DNA from 2 places in the Azotobacter salinestris genome. Region 1 is predicted to be linked to the other one. Evidence: predicted binding sites of a transcription regulator. Region 1 holds the regulator's gene; the other holds the start of a gene.
What was found. Region 1 encodes sigma-54, which starts transcription at its own class of promoters, with help from an activator protein. Its sites were predicted from a motif close to ANTGGCATNNANNTTGCTNT; they were not measured.
Positions count from the first base shown of each region.

Region 2: nirB (nitrite reductase large subunit NirB) is a predicted target of sigma-54. The motif match lies at 1,268-1,287, and genes of this name have one in related genera.

Region 1 covers NZ_CP045302.1:1,544,579-1,547,954, forward strand. Annotated here, with positions in the region: gene lptC (LPS export ABC transporter periplasmic protein LptC) at 1-93, shown strand, start outside; gene lptA (lipopolysaccharide transport periplasmic protein LptA) at 80-634, shown strand; gene lptB (LPS export ABC transporter ATP-binding protein) at 634-1,359, shown strand; gene GCU53_RS07305 (RNA polymerase factor sigma-54) at 1,491-2,999, shown strand; gene hpf (ribosome hibernation-promoting factor, HPF/YfiA family) at 3,113-3,376, shown strand, end outside.
Region 2 covers NZ_CP045302.1:4,768,139-4,771,514, reverse strand. Annotated here, with positions in the region: gene GCU53_RS22585 (bifunctional protein-serine/threonine kinase/phosphatase) at 1-1,167, shown strand, start outside; gene nirB (nitrite reductase large subunit NirB) at 1,431-3,376, shown strand, end outside.

The DNA of each region.
Region 1 (3,376 bases):
GGGGTGACCACGGCCGTCGGGATGAAAGCGTATTTGGATGACAGCAGGATGCACCTACTGTCCAGTGTAAGAGGCCAGCATGAGGTTCGCTAACCGTTTCTCCCACCGGGCTCTCCCTCTCTTGCTCAGTCTGCCCCTGCTGGGCGCAGCGAGCGCCTGGGCCCTCCCCTCCGATCGCGACCAGCCGATTCGTGTCCAGGCCGACAGCGCTGAACTCGACGACAGGCAAGGGGTTGCGGTCTACCACGGCGACGTGGTGATCACCCAGGGCACGCTGAAGATCACCGGCAACAAGGTCACCATCACCCAGGACGACAACGGCGATATCAAGGTTTTCACCTCGGTCGGCAATCCTGCCTACTACGAGCAGAAGCCGGCACCTGACAAGAGCATCGTCAAGGCCTACGGCCAGACCATCCAGTACTTCGCCGAAAACGAACGCATCGTGCTGATCGACAAGGCCCGCGTGATCCAGGATGGCAATACCTTCGAAGGTGAGAAGATTGTCTACGATACCCAGCGCCAGATCGTCAATGCTGGCCGCGCCACGGGGACCAAGGTAACCAGCCCGAAGCCACGAATCGACATGGTCATCCAACCGAAAAAGAAACAGCAGCCGGGACAGACCCAGTAATGGCCACCCTCAAAGCCCAGCACCTGGCCAAGAGCTACAAGGGCCGTCAGGTCGTCCGCGACGTCAGCCTTTCCATCGAGAGCGGCCAGATCGTCGGCCTGCTCGGCCCCAACGGAGCCGGCAAGACCACTTGCTTCTACATGATCGTCGGCCTGGTCCGCGCCGACCAGGGACGCATCCTGATCGACCAGGACGATGTCACCCATCTACCCATGCACGGCCGTGCCCGGGCTGGCATCGGTTACCTGCCGCAGGAGGCCTCGATCTTCCGCAAGCTCACCGTGGCCGACAACATCATGGCGATCCTCGAAACCCGCAAGGATCTCGATGGAGAAGGCCGCCGCCAGGCGCTCGAAGCCCTGTTGCAGGAGTTCCACATCAGCCACATTCGCGACAGCCTCGGCATGAGCCTCTCGGGCGGAGAGCGGCGTCGCGTCGAGATTGCCCGCGCGCTCGCCACCACGCCGAAGTTCATCCTGCTCGACGAACCCTTCGCCGGCGTCGACCCGATTTCAGTGAACGACATCAAACAGATCATCCACCACCTCAAGAACAAGGGCATTGGCGTCCTGATCACCGACCATAACGTTCGCGAAACGCTTGATATCTGCGAAACCGCCTACATTGTCAACGACGGACAACTGATAGCCGAAGGCGATGCCGAGGCCATCCTCACCAACAAACTGGTGCAGGAAGTCTATCTCGGCCACGAATTCCGACTATGAAATGCGCCATTGAATGGGATAGACCAGTTAAATTCCGTTATAATCAGGCATAGAATTTGCTTTAGAAAGGCGCATCGTCGCCTCGTAGTGATTGACGCGAATGCTTCGGCAAATATGGTGCTTCCTACAATATGAAACCATCGCTAGTCCTTAAGATGGGTCAGCAGCTGACGATGACTCCGCAGCTGCAACAAGCCATCCGTCTGCTTCAACTGTCGACCCTGGATCTGCAACAGGAAGTCCAGGAGGCCCTCGACTCCAATCCCATGCTGGAACGTCAGGAAGACGCAGAGGACTACGACAGCCCGGATATGCTGGGCGAGCATGGCGACCAGTCGACAATCGATACCGCATCCGGCTCTTACCAGGAAAGCTATGAAAGCGTAACGGCCAGCGAGGATGGCGGCAGCCTCGAGGATGGCGACTGGCACGAGCGCATTCCCAACGAACTGCCGGTGGATACCGTTTGGGAAGACATTTACCAGACCAGTGCCAGCAGCCTGCCGAGCAGCGATGAAGACGAGTGGGACTTCACCACCCGCACCTCCACGGGCGAGAGCCTGCAGAGCCATCTGCTCTGGCAGCTCAACCTGGCCCCGATGTCGGATACCGACCGCCTGATTGCCGTCACCCTGATCGACAGTATCAACAGCGACGGCTATCTGGAGGCCTCTCCGGAGGAAATCCTTGCCTCCCTGGATCCGGAGCTGGGTATCGAACTCGACGAAGTGGAAATGGTGCTGCGCCGCATCCAGCAGTTCGAGCCGGCGGGGGTCGCCGCCCGCGATCTCAGCGAGTCGCTGCTGCTGCAACTGCGTCAGCTGCCGCTCGACACCCCCTGGCTGGAAGAGGCGCAACGACTGGCCAAGGACTATCTCGATCTGCTGGGCAACCGCGACTTCACCCAACTGATGCGACGCATGAAACTCAAGGAAGAGGAGCTGCGCCCGGTGATCGAGTTGATTCAGAGCCTGAATCCTCGTCCCGGCGCCCAGATCGAGGCGAGCGAGCCCGAATACGTGGTGCCCGATGTCATCGTGCGCAAGCACAATGACCGCTGGCTGGTGGAGCTCAACCAGGAGGCCGTGCCGCGCCTGCGCATCAACCCCCATTATGCCGGTTTCATCAGACGTGCCGATGCCAGCGCCGACAACACCTTCATGCGCAACCAGCTGCAGGAGGCACGCTGGTTCATCAAGAGCCTGCAGAGTCGCAACGAAACTCTGATGAAGGTATCCACGCAGATCGTCGAGCACCAACGGGGTTTTCTCGACTACGGCGAAGAGGCCATGAAACCGCTGGTGCTGCATGACATCGCCGAGGCGGTCGGTATGCACGAGTCGACCATCTCACGGGTCACCACCCAGAAATACATGCACACTCCGCGCGGCATCTACGAGCTGAAATACTTCTTCTCCAGCCACGTCAGCACCGCCGAAGGCGGTGAGTGCTCGTCCACGGCCATCCGCGCCATCATCAAGAAACTGATCGCCGCGGAAAATCCGAAAAAGCCATTGAGCGACAGCAAGATCGCTGGTTTACTGGAAGAGCAGGGCATACAGGTGGCTCGCCGTACAGTCGCCAAATACCGGGAATCGCTCAGCATCGCGCCTTCCAGCGAACGCAAGCGACTTATGTAACAGGATCGGGTCGGCCGCCGAGACGGCAGCAGCGCTCAGCGGCCACTCGAAGCAGCGTATACCGGTAGCAGGCCCGTCAGCCTGCATCAAAATAGAAACAAGGAGAAAGCGGTATGCAAGTCAACATCAGTGGACATCAACTGGATGTGACCGACGCCCTACGCGACTATGTCGAGGAGAAGATCAGCCGGCTCGAGCGCCATTTCGACCGCATCACCAATGTCCAGGTGATCATGTCGGTCGAGAAGCTCAAGCAGAAGATCGAGGCGACCATGCATGTCGCCGGCGCCGAAGTGGTCGCCAACGCCGAGCATGAAGACATGTATGCGGCCATTGACCTGCTCGTCGACAAGCTTGACCGTCAACTGATCAAGCAC
Region 2 (3,376 bases), 1.7 Mb from region 1:
GGCGATGCCTTCCTGCTGGTCAGCGATGGCGTCTGGGCGACCCTCGACGACTCGGGCATCCGTCGCATCCTCGTCGACGAATGCGATCTGCCGGCGGCTGCCCGGGCGCTGGTGCGCGCCGCGCACCTGGCCGGCAGCCAGGACAATGCCAGCGCCCTGCTGCTGCGCGTCGAACAGCTGCCGGAAGGCTCGCTGGCCGACAGCCTGGCCCAGTTGCAGCATTGGCTGCCACCACCGGCGCTGCGCGAAGGCCAGCTGTTCGAGGGCTGGCGGATAGAGGGCCTGCTGGCCGAATCGCGTCAGTCCCTGGTCTATCGGGTGCGCGACAGCCATGACCGCCGCTGGCTGCTGAAGACCCTGCCGCCGGCCCGGCGCAGCGAGGCCGAGGCCGGCCAGGCCCTGTTGCTGGAAGAGTGGTTCCTGCGCCGGGTGGCGGGCCGCTACTTCCCCGAGGTCGCCCTGCTGCCACAGCGCCAGCACCTCTATTACGTGCAGCGCGAATATTCCGGTCGGACCCTGGCCGAGCACCTGCAGGCGCACGGTCCGCTGACGCTCGCCCAATGGCAGGACCTCGCTCCCCGCCTGCTGCGCGCCCTCGGCATGCTGCATCGGCGCAACATCCTGCACCGCGACATCAAGCCGGAAAATCTGCTGTGGGACGAGAATGGCGAGTTGCGCCTGCTCGACTTCGGCCTGGCCTACTGCCCAGGGCTGTCCCGAGACGAAGCCCACAGCCTGCCGGGCACACCCAGCTACATCGCACCGGAGGCCTTCGCCGGCGCGGCGCCCGATGCCCGGCAGGATCTCTACGCCGCTGGCGTCACCCTTTATCTCCTGCTCACCGGTCATTACCCCTATGGCGAGATCGAGGCCTTCCAGCATCCGCGCTTCGGCAGCCCGACCCCGGCCAGCCGCTACCGTCCGGATCTGTCCGCCTGGCTCGACGAATGCCTGCGGCGGGCGCTGGTAGCCGACCCCGCGCAACGTTTCGAGACCGCCGAGGAATGGCTGCTCGAGCTGGAGCAGGGCGAACGCCGCCTCCAGGAGCTGCGCCCGCGCCCCTGGCTGGAACGCGAGCCGCTGAAGGTCTGGCGCGGCATCGCCCTGCTCTCTCTGCTGCTCAACCTGACCCTGCTCGCCCTGTTGATCGCACCGGCGAACTCTTGAAGCACCACAAGCGGGCACAGAGAACCAAAACAGTGCAAGCCAAAGCAGGGTGCCCCCGGTCTGTACTAAGGAAAAGCCTTGCAAATCAGGAACTCATAAAAATGGCATAGCTCCTGCATTAAAAACTCGACAGATTACATAAGCACTGCCTTCAACGTGGAGGGCAATGCTTCCCGATAGAACGGGAATGGACAAAGGCGTCCTCGCTGGGTAACCGGCGGGACGCCTTTTTTGTTTTCCGCTTTCCGTAACGGAGAAGAGCGATGGAAAAACTCAAGCTGGTGATGATCGGCAACGGCATGGCCGGGGTTCGCACCTTGGAAGAACTGCTCAAGCTCGCCCCGGATCTCTACGAGGTCACGGTGTTCGGAGCCGAACCGCACCCGAACTACAACCGCATCCTGCTCTCTCCGGTGCTGGCCGGCGAACAGACCTTCGAGGAGATCGTTCTCAACGACCTGGACTGGTACCGGGACAACGGCATCGACCTACGCATCGGCTGCAAGGTGGTCGACATCGACCGCGAGAATCGCCGGGTAGTCGCCGAAGATGGCAGCGTGGCCGAATACGACCGACTGCTCGTCGCCACCGGCTCGACCCCCTTCATCCTGCCGATCCCGGGCAAGGATCTGCAGGGTGTGATCGGCTACCGGGACATCGCCGACACCCAGATGATGATGGAAACCGCCAGGACTCACCGTCACGCGCTGGTGATTGGCGGCGGTCTGCTCGGCCTGGAAGCGGCCAACGGCCTCAAGCTGCGCGGCATGGACGTGACCGTCGTGCACCTCGGTGACTGGCTGCTCGAGCGCCAGCTCGACAAGACCGCCGGCAAGCTGCTGCAGAGCGCCCTGGAGGCCCGCGGCATCAAGTTCCGCCTGAACACCAACACCGGCGCCCTGCTCGATGACGGCCAGGGCCGGGTCGCCGCCGCGCGCTTCAGCGACGGCGAGGAAATTCCTGCCGATCTGGTGGTGATGGCCGCCGGTATCCGCCCCAACGCCGAGCTGGCCGAGCGCGCAGGTTTGGCCTGCAACCGCGGCATCCAGGTCGACGACTGCCTGCAGACCTCCGACCCGGCCATCTATGCCGTCGGCGAATGCGCCAACCACCGCGGCATCGCCTACGGCCTGGTGGCGCCGCTGTTCGAGCAGGCCCGGGTCTGCGCCGATCATCTGGCCCAGCTCGGCAATGCCCGCTACGAGGGCTCGGTGACCTCCACCAAGCTCAAGGTCACCGGCATCGACCTGTTCTCCGCCGGCGACTTCATGGGCGAGGAAGGCACCGAAACCATCACCCTCTCCGACCCCATCGGCGGCGTCTACAAGAAGCTGGTGGTCAAGGACGACGTGCTGGTCGGCGCCTGCCTGTACGGCGACACCGCCGACGGCGGCTGGTACTTCCGGCAGATCCGCGAGAACCACAACGTCGCCGAGATCCGCGACCTCCTGATGTTCGGCGAGAACGCCATCGGCGATGCCGGCCATCAGGGCCAGGACAAGGCCATGGCGATGAGCGACGAGATGGAAGTCTGCGGCTGCAATGGCGTGTGCAAGGGCACGATCGTCAAGGCGATCCAGGAAAACGGACTGCTTTCCGTGGACGAGGTGAAGAAGCACACCAAGGCGGCCAGCTCCTGCGGCTCCTGTGCCGGCCTGGTCGAGCAGATCCTGATCAACACCGTCGGCGGCGCCGCGGATGTCAAGCCCAAGAGCGAGAAGCCGGTCTGCGGCTGCACCGATCTCAACCACGGCCAGGTGCGCCAGGCGATCCGCGAGCAACACCTGACCAGCCTGGGCCAGGCCATGAAAGCCATGGAGTGGCGCACCCCCGATGGCTGCGCCACCTGCCGCCCGGCCCTGAACTACTACCTGATCTCCACCTGGCCGGGCGAGGCCAAGGACGACCCGCAGTCGCGCCTGATCAACGAGCGCGCCCACGCCAACATCCAGAAGGACGGTACCTACTCGGTGGTGCCGCGCATGTGGGGCGGCGTGACCAACCCGTCCGAGCTGCGGCGCATCGCCGACGTGGCCGACAAGTACCAGATCCCCATGGTCAAGGTCACCGGCGGCCAGCGCATCGACCTGCTCGGCGTGAAGAAGGAAGATCTGCCGAACGTGTGGCGCGATCTGGACATGCCCTCCGGCCATGCCTACGGCAAGTCGATCCGCACCGTGAAGACCTGCGTCGGCAGCGAGTTCTGCCG